DNA from 4 places in the Nonomuraea sp. NPDC004186 genome. Region 4 is predicted to be linked to each of the others. Evidence: riboswitches for the same ligand, from Rfam matches in the RefSeq annotation. Region 4 holds a riboswitch; each other region holds the start of a gene.

Region 1 (3,776 bases), on a different contig from region 4:
CTGCCCGACGACGTCCATGCTCTTGGCAGGCTCTGCGCCGAACGGCGGATCCCCTTGATCGAGGACGCCGCCCACGCCCTGCAGACCACCGTCGGCGGCGTTCCCGTCGGCACCTTCGGCGCGGCGGGGGTGTTCAGCCTGTCCAAGCACGCGGGCGCGGCACCCGGTGGCATGATCGCCCTGTCGTCGCCGCATCAGCGGCCGGCTCTGCTGGAAATGCGAGAGCGCTGGAGCACTCCCCGGTACCGCACGGTGGAACTCGCCGCCCTGCTGAAGACGATCGCCCGCAACACGCTGGCCGGGACCCTGCTGTCCCTGCCCGCGTGGCACATGTCCCACGCCCTTGGGCTGCTGGAAAGCCGACAGGGCCACCGCATCGAGCTACGACGTACCGCGCTCGCCCCGAGACTGGGCGGTCTGGCCTCATCGGCGGCGGGCGTCGGCGCGCTGGATCCCTGGATCCGCGCCGACAACCACCACTACCGCGCGAGGCCCGGCAGCCTGACCGAGAGTTACGCGCTCCGCAGGATGCAGGTGATGGACCGCCGGAGGGAACGTCGCCTGGCAGGAGTGGCGAGCCTTGCCGGTCTCCCCATGGCCGCCCCTGCCGTACGGGATCACATCGACCAGCCGCTGTTCCGGGTGCCTCTGCTGGTCGAGAACCGCGAGCGTGCCATCGAAGCGTTGCGGGGACAAGGCGTGATCACCGGATACATCTACGATCCACCCTTCGACGACTACGCCCCCGGCCTGATCGAGCCCTCGCCGCTGCCGCAGGCGGCGAACTGGTGGGCCCGACACGTGCTGCCCGTGGATCCGCTGCAGGCCGAACAGGCCTGGCCGGTGCTCGCCACGCTCTCGTCACCCGAGGTACCGGCGCGGCCCGCCTGACAACGAAACCAGGGAGATCAGCGAGACCCGGTAGCGCCGCAGCTCAGGCGGCAGGACGGCCCAGGCCGCGCAGTTGGGCGGGGGTCAGCGCGGAGACGTTCTGGTCGATGGGGGATTCGGTGTACTGGTGGATGGCCCAGGACTTCCAGTCGGCGGGCGGGGTGATGGCGCCCTTGGCCTTGCTGTAGTGGGCGACCCACAGGGGGTACTGGGCCAGGCCCTTGCCGTAGGTGTTGGCGAAGTTCCAGCCGCTGTAGATCATCGGGGTGATTCCGGTCTTGGCCTTCACGTGCGACAGCCAGGTCTTGGCCCAGGTGTTGACCTCGGCCACGGACTTGCCGTCGGTGGTCTCCAGGTCCAGGACCAGCAGGTCGCCGGCCTTGGCGGGCTGCGAGTTCACCATGGCGAGGAAGTACTCCGCCTCGGCGATGGGGTTGTTGCTGGGGTGGCCGAAGTGGTACGCACCCCGCACGATTCCCTTCTTGCCCATTTCGCGCCAGTGGCGGGCGAACGAGGAGTCGCGGAAGGACGTGCCCTCGGTGGCCTTGATGATGCCGAACTGGGCCGGGCTGGCAGCCCAGTCGTACTGGGACTCGTACCTGGAGACGTCCACGCCGTAGGTGAACGCCCTGGTCCCCTGCTTGGCTTCGTGCCGCGCGTCGTGGTCGGTGGTCGAAGCGAGCGCGGTGCCGGTCGCGCCCGTGAGGGCGGCGGTCCCGGCCAGGATCGCGCCGGTGATGGCGAGGCTCAGGTGCTTGGCGGGAAGAGCGCGGTGGCTCTTGAGGGAATGGGCGAGTGCGGCAAGCCGGGGCTTGAGCATGAGGGTATTGACTCCTTGCTTCCATGCCGCCTACCGGGTTAGCTGACGGGTTCGGGCGTGGAAGTGCCCTACGGGCGCAGCCTGGGCTGGCGTCCGATTCACCCCGAAGAGAATGGGTCCCCGGTTCCGCGAGGGGGCGGATTCGGCGGCCGTACGCGACGCTGGGGGCGGCGTACGGTCTGGTCAACGAAACGGCAACGCAGCGACGGAAAGGTTGGTCACTGCGCTTATCACAGGTACGTAAAGGTATATATCTCCCCATGGATGCTGCAAGCGGGACAAATCCGATCTCCGGTGTATCGGGCCCGAAACGCCTTGCCGGTAGCAGGTTCGGAGCCAGGTAAAGGTTTGCGACGCGTCCCCGTTCGCTTCTGCTCGGCTGGGTCAAGCGGGCCCGGAACTCTCCCGTGCTGTCCCGGCGGTGTGGCCGGGGCGGTTGATGCCGGTCTCGTAGGCGAAGATCACGGCCTGGATGCGGTCGCGGAGGCCCAGCTTCATCAGGATCCGCTTCACGTGGGTCCTGATCGTGGACTCCTCGACGACGAGCGCGGCGGCGATCTCCCGGTTGGACAGGCCGCGGGCGACGAGTTCGAGGGTCTCGCGCTCGCGTGGGGTCAGCGCGTCGAGCCTGGCCTGGTCGGCGAGGTCCGGGGCGGGCTGCCGGGCCATGCGGTCGATCACGCGGCGGGTGACCGACGGCGACAGCAGCGCGTCTCCCGCCGCGACCGCGTGCACCGCCGCGATCAGCTCCTCGGGGCGGGCGCGCTTGAGAAGGAAGCCGGAGGCGCCGGCACGCAGGGCGCCGAAGATGTAGTCGTCCTGCTCGAACGTGGTGAGGATGAGGATCTTGACGTCGGGCGCGGTCCGGGAGAGCTGCCGGGTGGCGGCGATCCCGTCGAGGTCGAAGGGGCCTACAACCATACGGCCAAGCAGGTGCTTCACCTGGTAGGCGCCTCCGAGGAATCCCTGCGCCGCCTGTTTCCGGTGAAATTCGAGGTCCCTCACGACGCCTTCTTCGAGATCACCGGGATGCTGACCTTCGTTGCGTCGCTCGGGGTCGCCTGGTCCCAATGGGGCATGGCTCGGTATCGGGAGCATCTGTGTAGACAGGCGACTTGATCTTCATACTTTTCACCGGCTCTTCCCCTGAATGGGATAAGCCTGCGGCGTGGCGTCATGGAGCGGCTGACGGCGGCTGGAAGCATCGTACGAGTCTCGTCGGCTCGCTCGGCGGGCGAAGAGCGCCGCTCTCCGGCCTGCCGGGCGGTCGCGATCACGGCTCGTATTTCGGAAGGAATGGTACATGTCCACGCCAATTCCCCGAAAAGTAGCCGTAGTCGCTCCTGGTAGGCCGAAGGTGCGTCGCTCCGCCAGAAGAATGACCATGTCGACCATGGGCGGCTGCCTGTCGATGGTCATGGCCGCTGCCTTGCCTCTCTCGGCGCGCGCAGAAAGCGTCGACCACCAGGACGACAGCCTCGACCCTGGCCGCGGCCGGTGCTCACCGCGAACCTTCATCAGAGCCGATCGGCTTTCACCGAGGAACTTCCTCGTGCCCCGCACCCGCTACATCGACGGCCCCGGTGGGTCAATGAAGGTGGAGATCACACGGGAGCACCAAGTGCGCGCCGCCATCGAGGGATTTAACGACAGGCAAGCTGAGGTCAGCACCGGCGAGTTGGTTCGCAAATTGCGAAGGATGGGGTTTTCTTCTCTTCAAGAAGCGCACAAGGTCTTCGGCGGACACGAATATGAGAGAAAGGTCAGCAAGGGCATGTACGGCAACCTGTCGTACCGCGTCTTCGGCTACCGCATCGGGTGGTCGGCCTGGGCCGTCCTTGGCACGTGCCGCCGCGTCCGGATCGATTCGGGAATCGCCAACGTGCCCGCCAGGGTCGAAGGCTGGCGATACTGGGAGACCAAGCACCCGCGGTTCAAGGGCCGCCGACTGTCTTTCGCGTAATGCCTGGCCTCGGGATGTGACTCCCGTACTGGAGCAGGTCAGGGCTGCGGGAGGCGCGGCATCAGCGCGTTCGGCACCACCAGTTCCGCCCGCAGGCTCGCC
Region 2 (3,776 bases), on a different contig from region 4:
GTATTTGACGGGGACGCTTCCAGAACATGATGGTTATGTCCATGTTCGAGCGAATGACGATCGAAGTCGACGGCCGCGTGGCCAGCTATCTGACGTCGGGCGAGCGGGGCCCGGTGGTGTTGCTGTTGCACGGCACGTACTGGAGCCGGGTCTGGGCGCCGGTGATCGACGGGCTGGCGGCGGCGGGGCTGCGTCCTGTGGCGGTGGATCTGCCGGGGCTGGGGCGTTCCGGCGGGGAGCTGACGGCGGAGACGGCGGCGGTTCCGGCGCTGGCGGCGTGGGTGGCCCGGTTCGCGGCCGCGGTCGGCGCGGGGGAGCGGCTCTCGGTGGCGGGGCACGACATCGGCGGTGCGGTCGCCCAGCACCTGCTGGTGGAGGGGAGGCCAGAGGTGCGGCGGCTGGCGCTGGTCAACTCGGTCACATACGACTCCTGGCCGGTGCCCGGCGTGGCCCGTTACCGGGATCCGGCCGTGGTGGCGGCCACGACCGTGGAGGAACTGCTGGCCGCCCGCCGCAAGGCGGTCACCACCGCGCTCGCCCGGCCGGCCACCGAGGCGGAGCTGGCCGATTACCTTGATCCGTGGAACGACCCGCGGGTGAGCCGGTCGTGGATGGCGCTGGCGGGCGCGGCCGACAGCCGTTACACGCTGGACCTGGTGCCCGCACTCAGGGCCGATGGGACGCCGAAGCTGCTGGTGTGGGGGGAGGACGACACGTTCCAGGAGGTCCGGTACGCCGAGCGCTTCGCCGCCGAGGTGCCGAACACGACGCTGGTGCGCGTTCCCGGGGCGGGGCACATCCCGATGGAGAACGATCCGGCCGGGGTCACCCGGGCGCTGGCGGAGTTCTTTCTCGGCTGAGACCGCTGCGGGCGACGAGGGCGACGGTGGTGAGCAGGGCCAGGGCGGCCGCCAGGGCGGGTGCGGGGCCGGTCGTGAGGTGGAGGAGGGCGCCGGTCAGGGCGCCGAGGAACATCGCGGCAATGGAGGCGGATCGACGCAGGGCGGCCCGGCCCGGCGTGTCGGCGGCCAGGCTCGTGAGGGTCGTGGTGAGGACGTTGGTGACCAGGTCGGGTACGCCGAGCGCGCGTACGGACGCGTTCTGCAGGCCCATGCCGCAGGCGAGCAGCACGATGAGGGCCGCCTGGGACCAGGTCGTGCGGTGTCCGGCCGTGAGGGCGATCGCGAGGGTGGCGGCGACGAGGAGCGCGTGTACGGCGGTGGCGGCGGCGAACGCCCGCCGCGGGTTCGCGGTCCGCCTGATCACCCGGCCGGCGCTCCAGGCACCGGCTCCGAAGGCGACGAGGGCCGCCGGGGAGGCCCATCTGGACATCTGGGCCTCCCCGGCCAGGGCGAAGCTGAGGAAGACGATGTTGCCGGTCATGTTGGCGACGAAGACGCGGCCCAGGCCGAGGAAGCTGACGGCGTCCACGAGGCCGGTGACGAAGGCCAGGAGGATCAGCAGGGCGGGCAGGACGCCGTGCGGGTTGGCGCCGCGCGGGAAGAGCCCGTCGGCGATCCGTCGCAGCCCACTCCGCACCAGCCTTCCGGGGCGTCTGCGCGCGGCTGGCATGGTGGGCGGCTCCTTGGCGAGGTCGCGGGCGGTTCGCCTCGGGTCTTCCCCGGTGACGGGCCGCCGCACTCGCGGGGGGTGAAACGCGACGGCCGAACGGCACCGGTCGCCGGGTTCCGCTCGGCACGCCGCCGCACTCGCCGGGGGTGAAACGCGACGAGCGCGCGTCCCGTTGCGGGACGCGCGCTCGTTCGGCGCTGGGGGAAGGCCGGCCAGGAGGTGCCTGGGGGAGTCCGGTCAGTAGGCGCCTGGGGGAAGTCCAGCCTGGAGGGGGACAGTCCGGTCAGGAACGGTACTGGGGGTAGCCGTAGCCGACGACCTGGGACTTGGGACGGACGCGCTCCTCGACCTTGCCGTTGCCGGTGTTGCCCTCGACGGTCGAGATGGTGCCGTCGCCGTTGTCCTTCTCGACGAACCCGACGTGCTTGATGTCGTTGAGGTTCTTGCTGCCGCTCCACGAGAAGTACACGATGGCGCCGGGCTTGGCCTCGGTGCCGAAGCGGTGGTTGGCCTGGAACCACTTGGCGTGGGCGACGGTCCAGGCGTCCCAGCCGATCTGCGAGCGGGCGCCGGTCTGGTCGCCCACCCAGGAGACGAACATCGCGCACCAGGCGGCGTTCAGGTAGTCGGCGCGGCTGCCGCCGTCACGGGCGATGGTCTCCGCGGCGCGCTGCGAGTTGGCGTACCAGCGCTGGAACTTGGTGCCGCCGCCGGCCGCGTTCTCGGTGATGCCGACCTGGGACTTGGCGAGGGCCAGGACCTCGCCGGCGGTGACGCCGGCCTTGGCCTCGCGCGAGCGCTCGGCGTGGTCGGCGACGGTGGCGGTGCCGGCGACGGTGTCGATCGGCTGCTTGTCCGCTGCGGTGGCGCTGGTCATGTGGGCGCCGAACGCGGTCCCGAGGATGGTGGCGCCGAGAAGGGCGCGGGCGATGTTGGTCTTCGCAGCGGAGGTAAAGCGGATGTTGGCCATCGAGGGGGTTTACTCCTTGCTTCCATGCCGCTTACCGGGTTAGCTGACGGGTTCGGACGTGGAAGCTGCCCTACGGCACCGAAGTGCCGATTCACCCCAAAGGACGTGGGTCCCCGGTTCCGCCCGAGGGCGGATTCAGCGGTCACAGGACGTTCCTGTGATGTGTCTTGCGATGGTCGGACAAGTCCGGACAAACCGGACGTATGTCTCAAGAATGCCTCAAACGTAATGCATAAGGCAAGAGCGTTACAAATCGATAAAGGCCCAGCTAGGCGACCTGCCTGCGAGCCTCGGCCAGAAGCCCCATCATGGCAAGGGATTCGTCGAGCGGCATGATCGAACTTTCGGTCCTGCCTTCGGCCGTCGCGGCCCGGACCTCGCGGAGCTCCCCGGCGTACCCGTTGTCCGCCGGATCGAGGATGTACTCCTCCGGCTCCATGGAGGGCCCGGAGAGCAGAATCCGCGGCGTGGCCCAGAACGGTGCCTGGAGGTCCGCCCGCATCTGAGTCCCTACAACACTGGCATGGTTCGGGTAATTCCCGAGCAACGAAGTCTCCACGAGAGCCTTCCTGCCACCGGGGTAGAGCAGCACGCCGCCGGCCTCCGCGTCGACGCCGTTGGGCGCCAGAGTGCCGGTGATCCGCAGGTCGGAGGGCATGCCGAGGATCAGCTGGGCCAGCCCGAACGGGTAGATCCCCAGGTCCAGGAGCGCCCCGCCGCCGAGCTCCGGCGCCCACAGCCGGTGCTCCGGGTCGTAGGACTTGGCGAAGCCGAAGGAGGCGTGCACCGAGCGGAGGTCGCCGAAGCGCTCGTCGGCCGCGATCTTCTGGACGAGCGGGTTGAACCGCATCCACATCGCTTCCATCAGGAACACGCCCGCCTCGCGCGCCAGGCGTACCATCTTCTCCGCGTCGTCCACGGTGGCGGCCAGCGGCTTCTCGCACAGCACGGCCTTGCCCGCGGCGATGGCGACCTCGGCCACCTCCAGGTGCTGGGCGTGCGGCGTCGCCACGTAGATCGCGTCCACGGCCGGGTCGGCGCAGAGCCGCTCATAGGAGTCGTACGCGGACTCCGCCCCCAGCGTGGCGGCCAGCGCCTGCGCCCGCCCCATGTTCCTCGATCCGACGGCGGCCACCCGCATGCCCGGTTCGGCCGCGATGGCCGCCCCGACGGTCCGCGCAATATTCCCTGTCGCCGCTATGCCCCACGCAAAATCCCGCACGCGGGAGATCGT
Region 3 (3,776 bases), on a different contig from region 4:
GGAGCTGCTGGGCGTCAACTCCTCCACGGCGATGCGGATGGCCGATCGGCTGGTGGCCGCCGGGTTGATCGTACGGGAGGTCAATCCGCACAACCGGCGCGAGAGCCTGATGCGGCTGACGGACGAGGGACGCCGCATCGTGGACGAGGTGACCGCGCGCCGCAGGGAGGAGATCGGCGCGATCGTGGCGCGGATGTCGGCCAGGCAGCGCCGGGCGCTCATCTCGGCCATGAACGCCTTCAACGAGGCGGGCGGCGAGCCACCCCTGAACGTGCCGAACCCGCTGGGCTGGTCCGCTGTCTGAATCGCTCACGCGGCGCTGAGCCGCCGACCAATGCCGGCACTTCGCGGCGGCCGGAAGCCGTGCGGGCTCCGTCCCCGGTCGTCAGATGGACGGGGTGGGGAAGCTCTCGGGTGTGGTCAGGCCGGTGCTCTCCAGGAGGCGCTGGTGGTTGAGCACCGCGGCGTTGGCCTGTTCGGAGAAGCGCCGGACCAGGGTGTTCTGCGTGGTGCCGCGTACCGTGCCGATCAGGGTGAAGATCTGTCCGTGCGCCAGGCGCAGCCATTTGACGTACGTCTTGTCATAGGCGGATCCGGACCTGCCGGAAATATCTGTCATCCAGTCCTGCTGCTGAGGCGTGGGCTTCACCGGCAGCTTGACCTTCAGCTTGGCGGCCACGTCGCGAACCTGCCCGTCGAGCATGTCGTGCTGAGCCGCGATCTCCTTGCTGACCTGGCGGACGCGGGCGCTGTTGGCGCGCTGTATCGCGTCCTGGGCCATGGGCATCTCCCACAGGCTGGCGAGCCGGACCTTCTTGATGAGCTCCTGGTCGGCCTCGGACAGCGGTCCCCACTTGGTCTGCCGGGTGCGGGCCTCCGGCTCGTCCTCCACGGGTTGGACGGTGGGTGCGTCGGTCGGTCCGGTCTCGACGGCGGTCGGCTCGGTGCTGAGGCCGGCGGTCGGCTCGGTGCTCAGGCCGGCGGTGTCAGAGACGGGCGTCGGCGTGTAGCCGGCGCAGGCGGTCAGAGTGCAGAGGGCGGCAATGCCGCAACTGATGAGAGCGCGACGGCTGTCGAGGAGTCGCATACGCCGTCATCCCCTTCCGGTCCCTTGGACGCGGCCTTCGTGAGTGGTGCCGGTCACTGAGGGATACGCGGGAGGGTGCGTGAGTGTTCATGGCATTGTGCAAGATTTGCATTGGGCAAGACTGCCGGGGTCAGCCGTTGTCCGAGGCGGCCTTCACCGGTGCCATCCGTGACCGGCGTCCACCGCGAGCTCCTCCGGGCCGAGAGGAGCACGCGGGGCGGCGTCCACCCGATCGCGGTGCGGACCCGCCGTGTGGGCTCAGGCCGTGGGGCGGCCCAGGCCGCGCAACTGGTCGGCGGTCAGCGCGGAGACGTTCTGGTCGACAGGGACCTCGGAGTACTGGTGGATGGCCCAGGACTTCCAGTCGGCGGGCGGGGTGATGGCCCCCTTGGCCTTGCTGTAGTGGGCGACCCACAGCGGGTACTCGGACAGGCCCTTGCCGTACTTGTTGGCGAAGTTCCAGCCGCTGTAGAACATCGGGGTGATCCCCGTCTTGTCCTTCACGTACGACAGCCACGTCTTGGCCCAGGCGTTGACCTCGGCGACGGATCTGCCGTTCGCGGTCTCCAGGTCAAGGACCAGCAGGTCGCCGGCCTTGGCGGGCTGCGAGTTCACCACGGACAGGAAGTGCTCGGCCTCCGCGATGGGATTGTTGCGGGGATGGCCATAGTGGTACGCCCCGCGCACGATGCCCTTCTTGCCCAGCTCGCGCCAGTGCCTGGCGAATGAGGCGTCGCGGAAGGACGTGCCTTCTGTGGCTTTGATGATGCCGAACTTGGCCGGGCTGGCATTCCAGTCGTACAGAGGCTCGTAATTGGAGATGTCCAGGCCGTAGATGAGGGGTCCGGCTCCATGACGAGTCGCCTGCACCGGGCTCTGCTCGGTGGGCGATGCGAATGCGAAGGTGGTGATGGCGGCGGTTGCGGCGAGGATCGCGACGGCGACGGCGAAGCTGAGGTATTTGGTGAGGAGATCGCGGTGATTCTTGAGGATGTAGGCGATTGTGGCAAGCCGGGGCTTGGACATGAGGCATTGACTCCTTGCTTCCATACCGCCTACCGGGTTAGCTGACGGGTTCGGGCCTGGAAGTGCCCTACCTGGCGCAGCCTGGGCTGGCGTCCGATTCACCCCAAGAACGTGGGTCCCCGGTTCCGCGAGGCGCGGATTCGGCGGCCGGACGCTGTCCCCGAAGGGCTTCTTCGGGCAGCGCGCGGTCCGGTCAACGAAGCGGCAACGATGCGGCGAAAGAGCGCCACATCCGTGCCGCAACTAGGCAAAAGATAGACATATATCCATAGATGGTGCAAGTAGTGCAAATCCGATTCGCGGGTGTCGGCGACCGGGCGGCACTGAAATGCCGTGCCTGTAGGGATTCTGGTGCTTGGCAAAGAATCGGGGGAGTCGCTTCCGGGCCTTTATGATCTCGGCACGGGTGGGGCAGGCCATTCATGCGTTGCCATTGTGACCAAACGCCGTTCTACGGGTAATCGTGACTCCAGCCATCGTTTGACGTCCGCGGCGCCGTCGGGCACGCGGGAGCCGGGCAGGTGGGCGGGCTCCAACTCTCCGGGGGTCCGCACGTCGATCGGCCCCGGCGGGTCACGGGATCCTGGCGGGTCACCGGATCCCGGTGCGTCGCCGGATCGCGGCAGGCGTCCTGGTGTCGCCGGGGCCGAGGGTGGTCAAGAGGGGGCCTCGTCGGGGGTGGTGATGGGCAGGCCGGCGTCGGCGGCCCGGGAGTAGGCGTCGTCGATGTGGACCACCTGGCGGCCGCCGCGGGCCAGCAGGCTCGCGGCCGCCGCCGCCCGGTAGCCGGTGCCGCAGTGCACCCACACCGTTCCCTCCGGCACCTCGGCCAGGCGCTCCGGCAGCTCGGGCAGCGGGATGTGCACGGCGCCGGCCACGTGACCGGCCCGCCATTCGTTGCCCATCCGCACGTCCAGGACGGTCGGGCCGCCGACCGGTTCCCCCGCGCGGGAGATGGCCGGTTCGCTTGCACGGGCGGTGGCCCGTTCTCCCGCGCGGGCGGCGGCCAGGTCGGCGAAGGTCGCGGTGGTCAGCTCGGCGATCAGGCCCGGGTCGTGTCCGGCCCACTGTTCGACGGTGCCGGTCGAGGCGGCGGCCGGGCGGTCTATGCCGATGCGGGCCAGCTCGCGCTGGGCGGCGGCGACCTGTTCGGCCGACTCGCCGAGCAGCGTGAGGGGCGTGCCCCACGGGGCCAGCCAGCCCAGCCAGGTCGCCATCGGCCCGTCCAGGCCGAAGCTGAGCGTGCCGGCCAGGTGCCGGTCCGCGAACGCCTTGCGTGAGCGCAGATCCACCACCCATTCGCCAGCCCGCAGGCGAGCCAGCAGCTCAGCGCTGTCGGCCGGCCGCGCCGGGGTCAGGTCGATCGGCTCCGCTCCGGCGGCGTTGCGCGCGCCCATGTGGGCGTAATAGGCGGGGTAGGCGTCCAGGCCTTCCAGGATGTGGGTGACGAAGTCGTCGGCCTCCATCCGCAGCACCGGGTTGACGTCCTTCTCCCGGCCGATGGTCGAGGCGGACGCGCCGGACTGCGTGACCGCGCAGAAGCTGCCGAACCCGTGCGTCGGCCAGAGCCGCGCGCCGTCGGGCAGCAGGCCGGACAGCCGCCGCGCGGAGGCGTGCTGGTGGCGGGCCAGGGTGCGGGCATGCTCGGCGCCCAGCAGGTCGG
Region 4 (3,776 bases):
GATTAGCAGAGTTATGCCCCAAAACGCCGCTTGCTACTGCACAATGCAAGTGCACGTGCATTTGGGTCTTGCAGGTGCAGCGATCGTGACCCATGATGGCTTAGTGCATATTGGGCCAAACATGCACTAAGTCGGGCGGAACGGGGAGGTATCGGCAGCATGGTGGAGGATCCTCTGGCCACTGCCGATGCATTGCAAATCACCCGTGACGTGGGCTTCGACCACCTGCTCATGGGTGGCAAGCCGTACACGACCTCGTGCCCGCTGCCCTTTCAGGCCGACTCCGTGAAGACGGCCAGGGACGTGACCCGCTCGACCCTGAAGGGCTGGGGCCTGCACGAACTCAGCGACGACGCCGCGCTGGTGGTGTCGGAGCTCGTGACCAACGCGGTGCGCTACGCGATGTACGCGGCGGGACGGCGGGAGATCGAGCTCTTGCTGATGCGCGTACAGCCGCACGTGCTGCTGGCGGTGGCCGACCCCAGCGACGAGGTGCCGCGCCCCAAGGAGCCGGACTTCATCTCGGAGAACGGGCGCGGCCTCTACATCGTCGAGACCTACAGCCAGTGCTGGGGCTGGGACCCGCTGGCCCGCGGCGGCAAGGCCGTGTGGGCGCTGTTCCGCACCGAGCCCTGATCGGTCCCGTCACTCTCCGGTCACCCCGTCGATGCGCTCGCGCAGCAGATCCGCGTGACCGTTGTGCCGCGCGTACTCCTCGATCATGTGGATGAGGATCCAGCGATGGGTGCATTCCTGGCCTCTGTGGTCACCGACGGCGTCCAGCGGCCTGGCGTCCGAGATGGCGCGGGCGCGGGCGACCTCCTCTTCCCACGTGACGAAGGCCTCCTTGACGGAGGCGGCGTCCACTTCCTTGAAGTCGGCGTCGTTGTCGCGGTCCTTGTCCCACAGCTTGGGGAGGTCCTCGCCGTTCAGCACGCGGCGGAACCAGGATCGTTCGACGTTCGCCATGTGCCGGACCAGGCCGAGCAGGGACATGGTCGAGGGTGAGACGGAGCGCAGGCGCAGCTGATCGTCCGACAGGCCCGCGCATTTGACGGCGAGGGTGCCGCGGTGCCATTCGAGCCAGTTGTTCAGCGTGGTCCGCTCGTCGCCGGTGAGAGCGGGCGGGATTCGGGTGTCAGTCATGATGTCCGACCTTATCCAGCTCAGTACATCGAGATGTGGACGTGGTCGTAGTGGTTCTCGGTGACGCTGCCGCGGTCCGACATGGCCCGCCAGCCCGAGCCCATGTTGATGCGCTGCTTCCAGATCACGTACTTGACGCCGAGCTTGCCCTTGTTCTTGAGCGCCCAGTCCGCGATGCGGTCGCCCAGGGCGTTGTTGATGGCCGCGGGCATCGTGCCGCCGGTGCTCATCATGAAGTCGCAGGCGCGCCCGAGCGGGTGCTCGCCGCTGGAGCCCGAGCGGAAGCAGCCCACCGTGTACGGCAGCTTGAAGTTCTTGGCCAGCTCCGCCTTCATCAGCCGCGTACGGGCCGTGATGTTGTCCGAGCCCGAGGGCAGTTCCGGTGCCCAGCTCCCGTCGGACTTGCGGCCGGGACCGAGCGGCACGAGGTCCTGGAGCTTCTTCCTGATGTCGTCGATGATGTCCTCGGCCTCGGAGCGCTGTTCGGTCACGTCCTTGGCGTCCACGCCGATCTGGGTGGCCAGCGCGGCGGCCTCGTCGGAGGCCTTCTTCTTGTCGTCGCGGGCCTTGGCCACCCCCTGGACCAGAGCCTGCTGCTCGGCCGTCAGCTGTTCGAGCAGGGCGGCGCCGCCGCCGTTCTGGACCATCAGGACGGAGGGCAGCGACGGGTCGTGGTTCTGGTAGCGCATCCTGGCGAGGTCGCCGACCCGCTGCTCGGCGGCGGCCAGCGTCTTCTCCGCGGCCGCCAGCCGCTCCTTGGCCGCCTTGGCGGCGGCCTGCGCCTTGGCCAGCTCGACGCGCTTGAGGTTGTACTTCTCGATGAGCTTGTCGATCTTGCTGTTGAGCTGCTTGAGCTGGGCGCGGAGCGCGGCCTCCGACGGCTTGGGGGCCGCCGAGGCCGCGGTCGCCGGCAGGAGGGCGACGGCTGCGGCGGTGACGAGGCCGATGGCAAGAGTCGCGGGGGACGGAGCCGCCACGTGGATGTTCCTCTCCCTCTGCCGGCCGGGTTAGCTGACGGGTTCGGGCTGGGAGCTGCGTGCCCTACCACCGAAGTGGATTCACCCCAGGTGCGGATGGGTCCCCGGCTCCCGGGCGACTCGCCCGGGATTAGGCGTGTGCCTGCTGTTACGGCCAGGCACAAAAGGGATGTTAGTGGTAGATCACGAGTAACGCGACCCCCATTAGAAATCTAATAGTGATCTACCTGTGATCGAAGCATCCGGGCGGCCTCCTCCGGCAGCACGTCGTTCACGAACGCCCCCATCGCGGACTCCGACCCGGCCAGGTACTTGAGCTTGCCCGGCGCCCGCCTGATGCTGAACAGCTCCAGGTGCAGGTAGCCGAGCTCGCGGTCCTGCCGCACGGGCGCCTGGTGCCAGGCCGAGATGTACGGCATCACCACGCCGAACAGGTCATCGAAGGCCCGCAGCACCGAGGTGTACAGGGGTGCGAACGCCGACCGTTCCTCCTCCGTCAGCGCGGCCAGATCGGGCACCTGCCGGTGCGGGTAGATGTGCACCTCGTACGGCCACCGCGCGGCGGCCGGCACGAACGCCGTCCACAGCTCGTTGGAGGCCACCACGCGCGTCCCCGCGGCCCGCTCGGCGGCCAGCACGTCGGCGAACAGGTTCCCCTTCGAGTAGCGCCTGGCGGCGGCGAGCTGGAGCCTGGTCCTGGGCGTGACGTACGGGTAGGCGTAGATCTGGCCGTGCGGGTGGGCCAGCGTGATGCCGATCTCCTCGCCCCGGTTCTCGAAGCAGAACACCTGCTCCACGCCCTCGATCCCGGACAGCTCGGCCGTCCGGTCGGCCCACGCCTCCATGACCAGCTCCACCTGGCCGTCGGAGAGCTGGGAGAACGACGACGAATGCTCAGAGGTGAAGCAGACCACCTCGCACCGCCCCACTCCCGGCCGGACCTCACTCAGACCCCCCGCGTCTGTATAAGTCCCGAAATTGGTGGAGAAGGAGGGGAATCGGTTCTCGAACACCACCACGTCGTAGTCGTACGCCGGGATCTCCGACGAGCGCGTTTCCGACGACGGGCACAGCGGGCACTCGCTCGCCGAACCGGTCGGCTGGAACGTGCGCGTCTGCCGGTGCCCCGCCATCGCGATCCACTCCTCGGTCAGCGGGTCGTAACGCAGCTCGGAGGCCACCGGCCGGGGGTCGAGCACCCGCCGGTCGATCGCGCTCCGGTCGGCGTCGTCCCGCTGATCGAAGTAGATCAGCTCACGACCGTCGGCCAGGTGGGTGATGGTGCGCTTCACGAGCCCTCCGCGATGATCAGTTCTCCGGCCCGTTCGGCCAGCTCCATGCGTGCGTCCTCAGGCAGCCCCGCATCGCTGACGACCACGTCGGCCTCGGTCAGCTCGGCGATGGTGCTGATGCCGACCGTGTTCCACTTCGTGTGGTCGGCGGGGATGACCAGCCGGTTGGCGGCCGCCACCAGCTCCCTGTCGGTCTCCGATTCCAGCAGGTTGGGGGTGGTGAACCCGGCCCGCACGCTCATCCCGTGCACGCCGAGGAACAGCGTGTCCACGTGCAGGCGGCGGATCGCGGCCACGGCCACCGGGCCCACCAGCGCGTCGGACGGCGTGCGCACGCCGCCGGTCAGCACGACCGTGCGGT

What was found. A riboswitch is a leader RNA that binds a small molecule or an ion and turns the genes downstream of it on or off. The one in region 4 is predicted to bind cyclic di-AMP.
Region 1: another riboswitch for cyclic di-AMP. It lies ahead of ACWEPL_RS50140 (glycoside hydrolase family 25 protein); the one in region 4 lies ahead of ACWEPL_RS58780 (coiled-coil domain-containing protein).
Region 2: another riboswitch for cyclic di-AMP. It lies ahead of ACWEPL_RS42345 (CHAP domain-containing protein); the one in region 4 lies ahead of ACWEPL_RS58780 (coiled-coil domain-containing protein).
Region 3: another riboswitch for cyclic di-AMP. It lies ahead of ACWEPL_RS56770 (glycoside hydrolase family 25 protein); the one in region 4 lies ahead of ACWEPL_RS58780 (coiled-coil domain-containing protein).

The regions. Positions count from the first base shown of each region.
Region 1 is NZ_JBSGFQ010000101.1:31,435-35,210, forward strand. It holds gene ACWEPL_RS50135 (DegT/DnrJ/EryC1/StrS family aminotransferase) at 1-891, shown strand, start outside; gene ACWEPL_RS50140 (glycoside hydrolase family 25 protein) at 935-1,711, opposite strand; cyclic di-AMP (ydaO/yuaA leader) riboswitch at 1,724-1,869, opposite strand; gene ACWEPL_RS50145 (LuxR C-terminal-related transcriptional regulator) at 2,096-2,716, opposite strand; gene ACWEPL_RS50150 (hypothetical protein) at 3,096-3,674, shown strand; gene ACWEPL_RS50155 (hypothetical protein) at 3,713-3,776, opposite strand, start outside.
Region 2 is NZ_JBSGFQ010000072.1:3,313-7,088, reverse strand. It holds gene ACWEPL_RS42355 (alpha/beta fold hydrolase) at 54-860, shown strand; gene ACWEPL_RS42350 (YoaK family protein) at 826-1,572, opposite strand; gene ACWEPL_RS42345 (CHAP domain-containing protein) at 1,856-2,542, opposite strand; cyclic di-AMP (ydaO/yuaA leader) riboswitch at 2,556-2,693, opposite strand; gene ACWEPL_RS42340 (Gfo/Idh/MocA family protein) at 2,811-3,764, opposite strand.
Region 3 is NZ_JBSGFQ010000141.1:17,481-21,256, reverse strand. It holds gene ACWEPL_RS56780 (MarR family winged helix-turn-helix transcriptional regulator) at 1-304, shown strand, start outside; gene ACWEPL_RS56775 (DUF4142 domain-containing protein) at 386-1,087, opposite strand; gene ACWEPL_RS56770 (glycoside hydrolase family 25 protein) at 1,346-2,113, opposite strand; cyclic di-AMP (ydaO/yuaA leader) riboswitch at 2,125-2,269, opposite strand; gene ACWEPL_RS56765 (MBL fold metallo-hydrolase) at 2,770-3,776, opposite strand, start outside.
Region 4 is NZ_JBSGFQ010000158.1:11,361-15,136, reverse strand. It holds gene ACWEPL_RS58790 (ATP-binding protein) at 160-636, shown strand; gene ACWEPL_RS58785 (DinB family protein) at 646-1,146, opposite strand; gene ACWEPL_RS58780 (coiled-coil domain-containing protein) at 1,167-2,123, opposite strand; cyclic di-AMP (ydaO/yuaA leader) riboswitch at 2,129-2,270, opposite strand; gene galT (galactose-1-phosphate uridylyltransferase) at 2,336-3,415, opposite strand; gene ACWEPL_RS58770 (DeoR/GlpR family DNA-binding transcription regulator) at 3,412-3,776, opposite strand, start outside.